2 regions of the Bradyrhizobium sp. SZCCHNR3119 genome follow, and region 2 is predicted to be linked to the other one. Evidence: riboswitches for the same ligand, from Rfam matches in the RefSeq annotation. Region 2 holds a riboswitch; the other holds the start of a gene.

Region 1 (7,738 bases), 3.5 Mb from region 2:
TGCTTGCGCGCGTGCGCGCCGACAACGTCGCGCACCGGACCGCAGCGATGGCGATCGGCGTGGAAAAGGTCCGCGCAGCCAAGAACTCGCGAGGGCTGTTTCCGTGATCACGGGTCTCGACCATATCGTCGTTCTCATCGAGGACATCCAGGCGGCCACGACCGCGTACGAGACCTTGCTCGGCCGAAAGCCCTCATGGCAAAATGCCGACGATGGTGCCGAACGCGTGCTGTTCACGCTCGACAATATGACGCTCGAACTGATGGCGCCGTTGGGCAATAGCGTCGCCGCCGACCGCATCCGCAACGTCATCAAGATCTGGGGCGAGGGCCTCGCCAGCATCTGCTTTGCCACCAACGACGTCGCGAAAATGCATCGGAGACTGGAGCGGGTCGCGCTGAAGCCGGACCCGATTGTCGAGGTCAGCAACACCGACGCGCTGTCCGGCGCGAGCCTGCATTGGAAGCGCACCCGCGCCGCCACCGAGCTGACCCGCGGGGTCCGCATGTTCTTCCTCGAGCTTGCGGCCGAGCGGCCGCGTTCGGTCGCGACGGCGGATTCGCCGGTCCTCGGACTGGACCATGTGGTGATATCGACCGAGGATCCCGAACGCTCCGCCGCGCTCTATGGCGCGCGGCTCAGCCTCGACATGGCGCTCGACCGCACCCACCAGGAGTGGGGACAGCTGATGTTCTTCCGCTGCGGCGACCTGATCGTCGAGGTCGTGAAGCGTCCGGTGGCCGGCGGAGACGCGGCGCATGACAAATTGTGGGGCTTGAGCTGGCGCGTGGCCGATATCGATGCCGCGCGCGAGCGTCTGCTGGCGGCTGGCGTCCAGGTCTCGGAGCCGCGGGCGGGGCGCAAGCCGGGCACGCGCGTCATGAGCCTCTACAGCGGCACCTGCGGCATTCATACGCTGGTCCTGGAATGGACCGCCAAGACAGAGGTCTGACCGGGGCTTTCCGCAGCAGCAAGGGCCGAAGACGAAGACCGCCGTCACGCGACCTCCTGCATCAACGTCGCGCCGATCTGCTCCAGCGCCCACTCGACCTGATCCCTTGTGATGACGAGCGGCGGGGCGAAGCGGATGGTGTGCTCGTGGGTGTCCTTGGCAAGGATGCCGCGCGCCTGCAGCGCCTCGCAAATGCGGCGAGCAGGGCCGGCCTCCTTGTGCAGCTCGACCGCCAGCATCAATCCGCGTCCGCGCACCGCGCGGATGGTGTTGGCGCGGATGCTCCTCAACCCTTCGAGAAAGTGCGCGCCCTGCAAGGCGGCATTCTCGATCATGCCTTCCTCGACCAGCACCCGCAGCGCTGCGCGGGCCACCGCGCAGGCCAGCGGATTGCCGCCGAAGGTCGAGCCGTGCTGGCCGGGCTTCAAGGTGCCGAGCACGGCGTGGTTGGAAAGCACCGCCGAGACCGGATAGAAGCCGCCGGACAGGGCCTTGCCGAGCAAGGTGACGTCGGCCTCGATGCCGTCATGCTGTTCCGCCAGCAGCCGGCCGGTGCGGCCGAGCCCGGTCTGGATCTCGTCGAGGATCAGCATCACATTGTTGACGGTGCAGAGTTGTCGCACCTCGGCGAAATAGCCTGATGGCGGAATGATCACGCCGGCCTCGCCCTGGATCGGCTCGGCCAGGAAGGCGACGGTGTTCGGCCCGATCGCGGCTTCCAGCGCCCTGGCATCGCCGAACGGGATGATCCTGAATCCCGGCGCGAACGGGCCGAAATGATCGCGCGCCACAGGATCGGTGGAGAAGCCGATGATGCCGAGCGTGCGGCCGTGGAAATTGTCGGCACAGACGATGATCTCGGCCAACCCATCCGGCACGCCCTTGACCTCGTAGCCCCATTTGCGCACCGCCTTGATCGCGCTCTCCACCGCCTCGGCGCCGCTGTTCATCGGCAGCACCTTGTGGGCGCCGGTCAGGCTTGCGATCTCCTCATAGAACGGCGCGAGCTGGTCGTTGTGAAAGGCGCGCGACGTCAAGGTCAGCCGTCCCGCCTGTTCGATCATGGCGGCCAGGATCTTCGGGTGGCAGTGCCCCTGGTTGACGGCCGAATAGGCCGAGAGGCAATCGAGATAACGGTTGCCGTCGGTGTCCCATACGAACACCCCTTCGCCGCGCGAGAGCACGACGCCGAGCGGCTTGTAGTTCTGCGCGCCGAGCCGCGCCTCCGTCGCGATGAATGGATTGACCGGTGCAGACATGTTCGTCACCGCTGCTGTTGTTGGCTGCAGGCCGGGGGCGGGGAACGTCACGCCGCGCAGAGCCTGATGTCGTGAGCTTGCGGACATCGCTGCCGCAAAACCGAGCCTCGTCGTCGACCACTATAGGCCTGCGATGGTGTTCGGTCGATGATCGCGATGTTGCCGGGGGGCATTTCTGTCCGGTGCCCAGAGTTATCAAGCTGCCGCCGAGAATGCTGTGCGCTCCCTCTCCCGCTTGCGGGGGAGGGCTGGGGTGGGGGCGCCTGATCGGCAGTCTTTGTGATGTTACCCCGACCTCGAGAGCGCGCATCAGTGGACAGGTCCGGCCATGGCGGACAAGTCGTCGCTCGCGCGCCTCGCAATGACGGTGGTGAGACATAAGTTCACCTTCTCGCGGCGCTGTCGCGTCCGAGCTATGCTGCAAAACCTGCCCTCTTCAAGCAGAGGGCACGGGGAATGCCGGGCGCTGGCCGCACCCATGGCCCGCCTGCAGCAAAAAATGCAGGCGGCAGGTACCACAGGTTCAGCCGAGACATCCCGGCATTCCCCGCGCAATGGTTTTAACGGCTGCTTCGCGTTCTCCCCGGTGCGCCGGGCTTTTTGGCCACCGTGCCGCGACAACGCGCTGAAACGCGTTGCGCGGGTGATACCAGCGTCGGGGTATCAGGACCACGCGACTTGACCGTGCGCATCAACGTCGTTCGTCGGCGCGGATCAACCACGCTGCAACATCGACACGCCCACCGCATCCCGCCGCAACGTCCGTGACGATCGCGAAACGCCCCTCGTATCGAGACGGGATAACGACAGTCAATCACGATTTCTGATAAAACGAAAGAGGAATATTTCTCCGAAGCGGGCTGGATAGCGGGATGCGCTTGAAGCGGCTCGCGAAATGAGTTTTTCGGCGCGGGCTGTACGGACAGCGCAAGCAGGCCGGAGACTAGCAGGCGGCGCAGATGGACTGTATTGCGCCGTCCACCGAGTTGTCCGACAACGCACCTCTCATCAGAGTCCGGGAATGCCCGTTAAGGGCGATTATCGGACTCCAGATGCAAGCCTGCTTCGGGTATGCTTCACGCCGTCGGCGGGGGTCCAATGTCAAAACTGATAGAGTATCTCAGCGCGATCGCGCCCTTTTGGCAGTTCTGGGTGGCCGTGGCGTTCTTCGTCGAGCGCGCGCTAGATCGATATCTACCGACGCTTATCAGCGCGAAGCTCAACGAGATCATGCCGGCGGGCAGCCGACGTCTGCTATTTGTTTGGATTGCGGCGATCGCATTCTGCTACGCAAATTTCAGAGCATGGGACGTTGAGCGAGCAGCAAAAGAAGTCGCCCTCGCGTCCCAGGCAAAACTCAATCCGTTCAAGATCTACCAGGATGGTTTCGAAGTCGGTGACGTCGGAGAGCCAAAGATCGACGCCGGGAATCAAACGCTCGTTTTCCCGACGCTAGCCACCATCAGGCTCGATCCCAACAGAGAGATCGAATATTCGAACTGGAAGATTTTGTGCGCGCTCGACGAGAAGAACTTGAATAGCATATCTGGAACGCCAGCGGGCCCTACCAGGGTCTATGCAGGTATCTTGTGCAGGATCGAGGGCCACAGATAATCAGAGAAAATCTCCGCCGGGCGCTACCTCTCGCTTGCATTTGCCTAGGCGCCGGCGGATGCCGCGCATTGTGGCCCTGACACCCTCGAAATAGGTCGGCGGCCCGTGGCCGGCCGCCTTGTGCTCGGCTGCGATCGCAGACTTGCGCCGTTCGATGGTCGAGGCCTTCAGGCCGACGTCGGTGCGCCAAGCACCGGGCGACCATGGCTGGAAGAGCCGGGAGCGGATTTAGCGAAACTCTTCCACACCAGGCCGAAAAGTCAGCTCAGTCCGAGGCATAGGCCCGGCGCGTATTGGACGACTTTTCTCCAGCGCCAGCCCGAGCAAGAGCCGCTCGACGGTGACGAAACTGTCGCAGGCCTTTCCGCCTCGAGATGGGCGCGAACCGAGGCCATCGGATCGACGAGTCTCGGTGGATGACATGGGACCTTGCTGAATCTACCTTACTTTACGACTTTGGCTTGAGCCTTCGGGCCGAGATTCTCTCTGGAGTCAGCAATGCCGAAAATTCGTTTTGCCGGCCGCATTCTACCTGAAGCGATCAACCTTTCGGTTCAAGATCATCCAACGATTTCGTGGAAATCGGGGCTCTCAGGTACCGAGGGCCGCTTCGAGATCTCGATCGTAGCCAACGCAATCACTGTCGATTGCGAACTACACCGATTCGAATCCCAGCACTTTACCGAAGTCTATGCGCGCGCGTCGGATCTAGTCAGCGCCACGATCAATTTTCACGCCTTCTGCACGGGAGTTGGCTTTCAGGCGATTCTAGAGAAGGTGAGCATCGATGGTGGGGCAGAGCAGCCGGTTATTCCTCAAGATCAAGCGCTAGCGAGCCTCGTATCAGTTGTCCCAACAGAGCAGGAAGTCGCCCAGCTGCACCACATCGTTTTGACGGATCATGCACTTGCTCAAGCTTTGAGGGATCTGGCCGACGGACTTAGAACTTTCCATACCGGTCCAGTCGTTGCTCAGCGCGCAGTCGAAACGATCAGAAACTATTTCGTTCCGCCTGGGGCCGACTACAGCGCTGGCTGGCAACCAATGCGGGACGCGCTGAATCTCAGCCGTGATTACCTGCAGGTGATCACGGATCTGTCGATCGGTCCGCGGCATGGCGACAGGAGCCACATCCCGACTCCGCAATTGCGCGTCGGCGTAGAGCGTGCCTGGGTCGTCATGAACAGATTTCTGGCCTATCGACTCTTGGGGTCAACGAAGCTTCCGGAACGAGATTTCCCTCCGCTCTGAAAAACCCGGCCTCGATAATGTCGAACGTTGACGTCCGGTAAGGGCTGAAAGCGGAAGTTTGCGGAGCGCTAGCGGCGCCGCCGGCAGGATTACGGCTCGGGCGGATCGTGATCCGCCGTTCCGAGTCGCCTAGATGGCGGGTTACGCCTTCGGCTCCAACCCGCCCTACGCCATGCTATTCCTTGTCGGCACATCGCCCTCGACGAATCATTTCGTTAGCCATTTCTCGAAGTACAAATTGATCGGGTTGGAAACGTAAGGGCCATACGCCGGGCACGGAACGAACCCCTTCGCCCGATAGAGCCTCTGGGCATCGGGAAGAAATTCCGTGGTTTCCAGCCGCAGAACCGACAGCTTGGCGGTCAAGGCCGCTTCCACAACCCGCGTCAGGAGCCTGCTGCCTATGCCAGTCGTCCGAACCTCGGTGACGACATACATGCGCTTCACCTCCCCGGTGCCATCCGCAAACACCTGCAGCCCTGCACAGCCGACGGCTTGTCCGGCAATCCGCGCGATGAACATTTGCGTGTCGTCGTGCGCCAGCCGCTCAATTGGAGAGCCGTGATTCCTGTCCACCCCGCTGACCTTGTTCAAGAAATCGTCCAGCGCGGTGACGAGGTTGATCAGGTCCGGGGACCTTGCATCGGCCAGCTCAATTTCGACTCGATCGACAGTCATTCTCGTCCCTCTTCTTCGAAGAGAGGAGCGCATGACGCCGTGGTGGCTTGTCCCGTTTAGTTGCCGGACCGGCCACATCTTCTTCCGAAGGAAGAAAGCCACCTTGCTCGGGAGCAGGTTGGCGCTGGGCGTCGGCCCAACTCTTGATGTTGGAGTTGACGATAGCGGGCACTATCGAGCTTGGCAAGCACGCCGCCAGTTTGAGAAACAACGAGTGGCCGCTCCTGGCCCGAAACGTAAGTCCCGGAACGGAGGGGGTATTTCCGAAGCTGGGGGTAGACCGGCTGTGCCATCCGCCTGCCGGCCACGGCCGCCTTTGGCTTGAAGCGGAAGTGTGTCGCGCATGAGTGCTCGACAAGAAATAGCAGTGCATCATATTCTTGCTAAGATGCCAGTCAGGAAGCTTTGGTTATTTGGTGAATCGTGAAACTATTCCGGAGCCACGCCAAGACGTTTGTTGTCGCCGCCTGGGTCCTGCTTGTGGTGGCGATCCCGGTCTGCTTTGTTGTCGGCGCGGCGGCGGGCTTCGACAAGTTCTACTTCCCTGCGCATCCGCACGCGACACTGGATGCGTATGATCTCAACGCATCGAAACTAATCATGGCCGCTGCCGGCCTTGCCGCGGTGCTGTCTTCGGTTGCCTTCACCTTGGGGTTTCGCGCCACCGCGTCCTTGCTGGTCATTCTGATCTGGACCGCGACCATTGCCGGCAACCAGATTGCCCGTGCCCGCGTCGAACCGGGACCTGATTATTACGAGCGGCATATCGGCTCGGAGGTGTTCCTGGTACCCTGGAAATATGCGGATGCCGGCCCCGGCCGTCCTCCCCGCGACCCTCCCGGCGAGATCGGCTTCACCGTCGATCTCTGCCTGTCCAATCTCGGGGGGCGCACCGACATCGATTGTAGTTGGATTCAACAGGTCCGGATTCTTCCAGGTGATAAGGACGTTGCCGATCCGACCCTGGGTTCATGGCGCAAATACCGGTCGGAGATGACTCCCGGTCCCGATCACGACGGGTATCGATCGTTTGATCTGAGCTATCAGCTGCAGCCCGGCGCGCCTACGCGGATCCAGCATTATTTCGTGCGCCTGAATGCGATGGGAGAGCCGACACGGCTCGTGGCATGCCGACTGGACAACGGCAGGTTCTGCACCCACCAGCACGCTGGTCGGCGATTATTGGTTTGGCTACGAAGCAGATTTAGCTCAGGGCGACGAGACGTCGGACGCCAAGCTCGCTGCCTTAGTCGAATCCTGGCGACGCAAGTGAGTCGTTCATGGTGGTCAGACAGACGTCCGCTTCTGGCACACTACGGCCCAGCGCGCGGCCGATCGTACTTGAGGTCAGACGGGGCGGTTGATGCGCACCGTCGCAGTCTCGAATTCTCTATTGTCCAGCACAATGTTGGCATTTTGGATGGGTTGACTTAGCCGCTCATAAATCTCGAACGCCGGCGCGTACCGATCCCGGTACAGAGCCTCCGCCGCTTCACGGCCACCGAGTTGGTTGGCGTCGCGCAACGTCCCCCTTTCGCCAGCTGTCTTTACATCGACGTCAACAAATATGACGACTTCCCAAGCATCTCGCAGTTCTGATCGCTGCAAGAATGTCCCATCGACGATCAAGATGTCGCGTTGATTCGCCCTGTGGGTGGGCGCAACGATAGGCTCGTCCTTATCGAGGTCGAAGGAAGCGGTGCTATAGATTAGGCTTCCTCCGGGACCCAGCGGCTCGAGGAGTAACCGCCGCACGGCATCGAGGTCCCGGGCGTCAAAATAGTAACCTTCGGCCGAATGGCGACCACGCGCGTAACGTTCGCGCTTCGGTCGATGAAAGCCATCGATAGAGGTGCGAATGGTCGCTCGGCCGATACGGTCGAGTTCATGAGCCATTTCGTTGGCGACAGTTGTCTTACCCGATGCAGTTCGGCCGTCGATGGCTACCCGTACCGGATGTGGCCTGTCGACCGCAGCGGCAAAC
Region 2 (7,738 bases):
CCGTGGGGAAGTTCACTGACAGACAGAGTCATTGCCGACATCGGGTTGGAGGCCATAAGGGTGGTGGTCGCGATTTGTTAACTTAAATACACATTCCGTGATCGCTTTATCGCCAAAATTGCTCCGCAAAGGGTCCCCGCATGTCCGATATGACGTCAGCGCCGCGCAGGCGCCCGCTATGGGGGCTCTTCATCGCTCCCGTCCTGCTCCTGATCGCCGCGGTGGCATGGAGCGTGTTCTGGTTCTTTGCCGCTTCGCAGGTCGATGTCCAGGCCGACGCCTGGCGTGCGCGAGAGGCGAAGTCCGGCCGCGTCTATGATTGCGCGCGGCGCTCGGTCGCCGGCTTCCCGTTCCGCCTCGAGGTTCGCTGCGGCGACCCAAGCGTTTCCCTGTTCTCGCAAGCCGTCGGCACGCCGCTGATGACGGCCAAGCTCGGCGAAATTCTGGTCGTGGCCCAGGTCTATGACCCCAAGCGTCTGATCGCGGAATTCAAGGGGCCTGCAACCATCTCGAACGGCAGCGATCCCGCCTCGTTTGCGGTGAACTGGCAGCTCGGCCAGGCCAGCGTCTATGGCCTGCCCGTGGCACCACAGCGCGGCGCATTGGTGTTCGACGCTCCCACGATCGATCGAAGCGACGGTGCGGCTCGCGCGCCGCTTGCGCGCGCCAATCACATCGAACTGCACGGCCGCCTCGCCGAGGGTTCGCCGACCGATCATCCCGTGATCGAAGCCGCGCTGCAGATCGCGAACGGCAGCATTCAAGGGAGTCATCCGTTGCTCGCCGAGCCGTTCAATGCCGACATCCAGACGCGCGTTTCGGGATTGAGCGATTTTCGGCCCAAGCCCTGGCCGGTGCGATTTCGTGAGATCCAGGCTGCCGGCGGCCACATCGACATCGTGCAATCGCGGATTCAGCAGGGCGAACTGCTCGCGGTCGCTTCCGGCACGCTCAGTCTGACAGCCAGCGGCAACATCGATGGCGAGTTGCAGATGACCGTCGCTGGGCTCGACAAGGTGATCCCCGCGCTTGGGATCGACAAGATGCTCGACAACGGCGTGCCGCAGTCGACGCTCGACCGCGTTGCGCCCGGGGTGAAGTCGCAGGATCTCAACAACCTTTTCGGCGCGCTCGATCGCGCGATTCCAGGGCTTGGCAAGGTGGTGAAACAGAACGCCAATGCCGGCGTCGCTGCCGGCATCAATGCACTGGGCAAGGAAGTCGTGCTGGAAGGGCGTAAGGCGCGCAGCTTTCCATTGCGCATCTCCGATGGGGCGGTCGTGCTCGGCCCGTTCAAAGTGGCGCAGATCCCGCCACTGTTCTAGCGCGCGGCCCGTCCGCCGTTACGACGGCTCGATCTGCGGTAGCGGCCGGCCGAAATCGGGCGCTGCCGAATCCTGCCCGATCTCGACGATGCCGCGGCGAATCGCGCGCGTCCGGGTGAAATGCTCGAACAACGCCTGCCCGTCGCCGCGTCGGATCGCGCGTGTCAGCTTGGCGAGATCCTCATTGAAGGTGCCGAGCATTTCCAGGACGGCATCCTTGTTGTTCAAGAACACGTCGCGCCACATCGTCGGATCCGACGCGGCGATGCGGGTGAAGTCGCGGAAGCCGCCCGCGGAAAATTTGATCACCTCGGATTCCGTCACCTGCGCCAGCTCCTCGGCGGTGCCGACGATCGTGTAGGCGATCAGATGCGGCAGATGGCTGGTGATGGCGAGCACGAGATCATGATGGTCCGGTGTCATGATCTCGACCTTGGCGCCGAGCGCAGCCCAGAACGCGCGGAGGCGCGCGACCGCATCGGCATCGGTGCCGACCGGCGGCGTCAGGATGCACCAGCGATTGATGAAGAGTTCCGCAAACCCGGAGTCGGGGCCGGAATTCTCGGTGCCGGCAACCGGATGCGCCGGCACGAAATGCACACCTGCCGGCAAATGCGGAGCCATGTCGCGCACGATGGCGCCCTTGACCGAGCCGACATCGGAGATGATCGCGCCGTCCTTCAGTGAGCCCGCGATCTCCTGCGCCACAGGCCCGCAGGCGCCGACGGGAATGCAGAGGATGACGAGGTCGGCGTCCTTCACCGCCTCCGCATTGCTCTCCACCACGCGGTCGACGATGCCGAGCTCGGCGACACGAGCCCGCGTCTCCTTCGAGCGCGCTGTGGTGACGATCTCACCGGCCAGCCCATGCAGGCGCGCGGCGCGCGCGATCGAGCCGCCGATCAGGCCGAATCCGATCAGCGCGACGCGCTCGAATTTCGCCGCGCTCGTCACTTCGTCCCCATGAATTCGCGCAAACCCTCCAACACCAGGCGATTGGCCTCTTCGGAGCCGATCGTCATCCGCAGCGCATGCGGCAGCTGATAGTTGTTGAGCGCGCGCAGCACCAGGCCGCGCCGGGTCAGGAATTCGTCGGCCTCGGCGGCCGTCTTGCCCTTCTCGGTCGGGAAGTGGATCAGGATGAAGTTCGTCACGCTCGGCGTCACCTTCAGGCCGAGCTTGCCGATCTCCTCGCTGAGCCTGTTGCGCCATTCTTCCGTGTACGTCTTGGACGTCTGCACATGCGCACTGTCCTCGATCGCAGCGACCGCGGCGAGCATGGCCGGCGTGGAGACGTTGAACGGTCCACGGATGCGGTTGACCGCATCGACGATATGGGCCGGGCCGAACATCCAGCCGACGCGTAGCGCGGCGAGCCCGTGAATCTTGGAAAAAGTGTGGGTCATCACGGTGTTCTCGGTCGTGGCGACCAGCTCGATGCCGACCTCATAGTCGTTGCGCGACACGTAGTCGGAATAGGCCGCGTCCAAAACCAGTACGACGTTGGAGGGCAGGCCGGCGCGCAGCCGCTTGACCTCGTCGAACGGGATGTAGGTGCCAGTCGGATTGTTCGGGTTGGCGAGCCAGACCAGCTTGGTGCGCGGCGTGACCGCCTGCAGGATGGCGTTGACATCCGCGGTCAGGTTCTTCTCCGGTGCGATCACGTTCTTGGCGCCGCGGCCCATGGTGGCGATCGGATAAACCAAAAAGCCGTGCGTGGTGGAGATCGCCTCGTCGCCGTGGCCGAGAAAGGTGTGTGCCAGCAGGTTGAGGATCTCGTCGGAGCCGGCGCCGCAGATGATCCGATCGGGATCGAGGCCGTAGGCGCGGCCGATCGCCTGGCGCAGCACCCGCGAGGTGCCTTCCGGGTAGTCCTCCAGATGCGTCGCCGCGTGCGTGAAGGCCGCGATCGCCTTCGGCGAGGGGCCAAACGGGGTCTCATTGGCCGAAAGCTTGAACACCTTGCGGCCCGGCTCCGGCTTCGGGCTCTTGCCGGGGGTGTAGGGCGCAATATCGAGGATGCCGGGATTCGGCACGGGGCGGGACATCATTCAACTCCGGGAAACCGCAGGATCAGGCCAGAGCCATCAACCCTAGCTCGGCACCGTATAGCGCTTTGCATGGCCGCCGACGAGGGCCGTCGAGCGTACCGAGGCGCCCGCCGCGATCAGGGCTGCCCTGATTTTTTCGAGGTTCGAGGGGGCCTCGATGGAGACCAACAGGGCCGCGCTGTCGAAGGCGGTATCCGGCACCGCTACGATGTCCGCCAGCGGCGACAGCGCTCGCGCCACCTGCGCATTCCAGCCCGACACGCGGATGCTCCAGGTCTCGACCTCCAACAGCAGGGCATCGTCGGCCACGCGGGAGATCGCAAACACCGGCAGCGCCGCCGGATGGTCGGCGCGCTCCAGGAAAGGCAGCCGGGCGATGATCTTCGGCGCGCCGGCCGGCTCGAGCGTGATCCACCACGGCGTATGCCCTGACGTCGCCGAGACCAGCGCCAGATCGCCCTTCGATTTCGCTGCCGCCTCGACGGCGGCCTGGGCGCTGAAATGCGCCACATAGGGCACGATGAAGCCGAAATGGAACCGCGCGGAATCCCGCATCGCAGCCTCGCCGACCGAGACGTCGGCGTGCGCGCAGAACGGCGCCTGCACGTAGGTGAAGCTGGAGACGATGATGCGCCAGATGCTCTCGACCGTATCGAGCGGCAGGATGCCGCGATGGCGCTGCACCAGGCGCTTCATCATGTCGGCCTCGCGCGCCGGCCGGAAGGCCGAGCCGACCTCCTGCGTCTTCTTCACCTGGATCAGGCGGTCGATGATGTCGCCGCGCTGCATCAACAACCGATGCATCTGCTCGTCGATCGCGTCGATCTCCTTGCGCAGATCGGCAAGCGAGGGCGGGGCGGGAGGCGTCTCGGGCATTTGCGGCATCTCTTGGCTGGTCCTGCGGTGCAGGCGAGCGTCGTTCTGTCCTACAGATCAGGCGCGTGCAACATCAAGTTTACCCGATCGAGCGCCCGGAAGCGCTACAGTTGCAACATGGCGGCGTGCCGTCGATTCCGGCTTGCCTTGACGTCGGCCGCCCGCCGGACTACGTTGTTGGTCATTCCGTGGTCATTTGAGCCGGCCGGCTTGCAGCCACGTTAAACAATTCGCTAAACAGGCCGGGGACAGTTCTGATCCCGGCCGAACCTAATTTCGGGCCGGGTTTTTTTATGGCCTGATATGTCACGTGGTTCGGGAGCTCCGGCGACCGCCGGGGTCTAGAGACATGACAGGCCTGACGCCCAAATCGAACTCGCCGAAGTCACGACGCGTGATCCCGCCGGAGGAGCGCTCGCACGAGGTCGATCATCCGAACTCGCCGGTTGCAAAGTTCGGCGCCGATCAGCCGCTCCGGCTCGACTGCGGGGTCGATCTCGCGCCGTTCCAGATCGCCTACCAGACCTATGGCGAGCTCAATGCCGACAGATCGAACGCCATCCTGGTCTGCCACGCCCTGACCGGCGATCAGCATGTCGCCAATCGCCATCCGATGACCGGCAAGCCGGGCTGGTGGGAGACGCTGGTCGGCCCGGGCCGTCCACTCGATACCAACCGTTACTTCATCATCTGCTCGAACGTGATCGGCGGCTGCATGGGTTCGACCGGCCCCGCCTCGCTCAATCCGGCGACGGGCAAGGCCTGGGGCCTGGATTTCCCGATCATCACCATTCCGGACATGGTGCGCGCCCAGGCGATGCTGATCGACCATCTCGGCATCGAGACGCTGTTTGCGGTGGTCGGCGGCTCCATGGGCGGCATGCAGGTGCTGCAATGGACTGTGGCCTATCCGACCCGCGTGTTCGCGGCGCTCGCGATCGCCTGCGCTACGCGTCACTCGGCGCAGAATATCGCCTTCCATGAGCTCGGCCGGCAGGCGGTGATGGCCGATCCGGATTGGGATCACGGCCGCTATGCCGACAAGGGCGTTCATCCGCATCGCGGGCTCGCGGTGGCGCGGATGGCCGCGCACATCACTTATTTGTCGGACGCGGCGCTGCATCGCAAGTTCGGTCGCCGCATGCAGGACCGCGACCTGCCGACCTTTTCCTTCGATGCCGATTTCCAGGTCGAGAGCTATCTGCGCTACCAGGGCTCGTCCTTCGTGGAGCGCTTCGATGCCAACGCCTATCTCTATCTGACCCGCGCGATGGACTACTTCGATATCGCCGCCGATCATGATGGCGTGCTGGCCGAAGCTTTCCGCGGCATTCAGACCCGTTTCTGCGTCGTGTCCTTCACCAGCGACTGGCTGTTTCCGACGCCGGAGTCGCGGGCGCTGGTGCATGCGCTCAACGCGTCGAGCGCACGGGTCTCTTTCGCGGAGATCGAAACCGACAAAGGTCATGATGCCTTCCTGCTCGATGTCCCCGAGTTCTTCGACATCGCCCGTGCCTTCCTCGAGTCCGCCGGCAAGGCACGCGGGCTGACCACACCCGGAGTCTGACCATGGCGCTGCAAGAGGTGCTGCCGCTGAACGGCGTTACGGAGCGCGAAGGGCTCGCCTATCGCCCCGACCATCTGCTGATTGCCAAGATGGTCGAGCGCGGCTCCAAGGTGCTCGACATCGGTTGTGGCGACGGCGATCTCCTGCAGTTGCTTGAGAGCCGCGGCATCGACGGTCGCGGCATCGAGCTGTCGCGCGAAGGCGTCAACCACTGCGTGGCGAAGGGGCTTGCGGTGGTGCAGGGCGACGCCGACACCGACCTCGTCGATTATCCCGACGACGCGTTCGACTACGTGATCCTGTCGCAGACCCTGCAGGCGACGCGGCAGCCGAGGACGGTGCTCGAAAATCTCCTGCGCATCGGCCGCCGCGCGATCGTGGCCTTTCCGAATTTCGGCTTCTGGCGGCTGCGCCTGCAGCTTCTGATCGGCGGTCACATGCCGCGTACCGAGAATCTGCCGTTCACCTGGTACGACACGCCGAACATCCATTTCTGCACCATCAAGGACTTCGTGCAGCTCTGCGACGAGATCAACGTCAAGATGGAGCGCGCGGTGGCGCTCGATTCCGACGGCCAGCCGCTGCGGGTCAATATGCCCTGGTGGTTCTGGAACATGTTCGGCGAGCAGGGGATCTTCCTGCTGAGCCGGGCGGGGAAGGGAAGGTAGCCTCCGGCTGCCATTCCGGGGCGAGGCCGTAGGCCCCGAACCCGGAATCTCGAAGTTGTCTGGCGCGCACACCCATTTCGAGATTCCGGGTTCGCGCATTGCATGCGCGCCCCGGAATGACCGGCCTGTTGGCACGATCTGGCTCTTCACATCTCAAACAGCGCGAGGCGTGCGCTCGCATTCTCGCAGCGCGTTACGCCCGAGCTTTGCGAAGCATTCGCCCTCGAAAAGCAAGAGGGCGCAGGAAAGGCCGGGTGTTAGCTCACACCCATGGCCCGCCTGCATCAAAAAAAGCAGGCGGCAGTCACCACAGGTACGAGCCGCACATCCGGCCTTCCCTGCGCGACGGTGTTAACGCTTATACGCGCTCTCCTCGGGGACCGGCATTCTTGCCCCCGTCCGCGTGATGCGAAGCATCATCGCGTCGCGCAACGCTTGCGCGTTGCACGGGCCTCAGCACCGGGAGGCCAGGACCACACGACTTCACGTCCGCGCCGATGTCGTTCGTCCGTGTGAGAGACACACTGCGACACGCCGCGTCCATCGCATCCCGCTTCCGACGTCCGTGACGATCGCGATACGTCCCTCTTGTGGAGGCGGGATGCGCAGAAAGGTGCTCCTGATTTGCCCGACGACACAAGCCTTGATGCCTGCGACATCCTGGCACGACGGGCAATGGCGGCATGACGACCATGCGCAAAATGCCCGCCGGGCAGCAATGTCTCGCCACGCGTCCGGGGCTGTGCGGGATGGGCGAGAGCGAGCAGTTACGGCCGTCGGCGCGCGAAAAAGGTCAGTCACGAACCACTCATGCGGCGGACGGGCAACGCCGCCCGCCATCGGGCAATGGCGGCCATCAGTTTGGTCGTCATGCGAGAGGACAACGCCAAGACCGGCTTTTTCAACCGGAGCGCAGGGAGCTCGATCAGATGCCAGGATAGCGCCGCGATCAGAATCGCAATCAGGGCAGATATGGGAAAGAGCAGCCACCATTCGCGCAGCGGCAGGAACGTCGCAACGAGCGTTTGCTGGATCGGATACGAAAACAGATAGATGCCGTAGGAATAATCTCCGCCCGTCGATGGCAGCCGCTGGGCACCGATCCAAATCATCAGGTAGGTGAGAGCAGGAATGGAGAAGAACGCGTTCTTCGGCCCCAACAGCAGCAAATAGGCAGCTGCGGCCGAGAGCAGCGCGAGTGACGCGTTCAGCTTGATGTGCTCTCGCCAATGAAAGGCGACGACGCCGGTG

What was found. Region 2 has a riboswitch for S-adenosylmethionine ahead of QX034_RS07345 (homoserine O-acetyltransferase). Riboswitches for the same ligand answer to the same signal wherever they lie in the genome.
Region 1: linked by a shared signal. The riboswitch ahead of QX034_RS23180 (GNAT family N-acetyltransferase) and the one ahead of QX034_RS07345 (homoserine O-acetyltransferase) in region 2 are both predicted to bind S-adenosylmethionine.

Annotation. Positions count from the first base shown of each region.
Region 1 is NZ_JAUEUV010000001.1:5,030,030-5,037,767, forward strand. It holds gene QX034_RS23155 (Glu/Leu/Phe/Val dehydrogenase) at 1-107, shown strand, start outside; gene QX034_RS23160 (VOC family protein) at 104-952, shown strand; gene rocD (ornithine--oxo-acid transaminase) at 997-2,211, opposite strand; gene QX034_RS23170 (hypothetical protein) at 3,310-3,825, shown strand; gene QX034_RS23175 (hypothetical protein) at 4,324-5,076, shown strand; gene QX034_RS23180 (GNAT family N-acetyltransferase) at 5,284-5,754, opposite strand; SAM-I-IV-variant riboswitch at 5,801-5,909, opposite strand; gene QX034_RS23185 (hypothetical protein) at 6,178-7,188, shown strand; gene QX034_RS23190 (uridylate kinase) at 7,102-7,738, opposite strand, start outside.
Region 2 is NZ_JAUEUV010000001.1:1,531,841-1,539,578, reverse strand. It holds gene QX034_RS07370 (gamma-glutamylcyclotransferase) at 1-41, opposite strand, end outside; gene QX034_RS07365 (DUF2125 domain-containing protein) at 141-1,325, shown strand; gene QX034_RS07360 (prephenate/arogenate dehydrogenase family protein) at 1,344-2,279, opposite strand; gene hisC (histidinol-phosphate transaminase) at 2,276-3,373, opposite strand; gene QX034_RS07350 (chorismate mutase) at 3,419-4,252, opposite strand; SAM riboswitch at 4,431-4,510, shown strand; gene QX034_RS07345 (homoserine O-acetyltransferase) at 4,602-5,819, shown strand; gene metW (methionine biosynthesis protein MetW) at 5,822-6,487, shown strand; partial or broken gene QX034_RS07335 (acyltransferase family protein) at 7,435-7,738, opposite strand, start outside.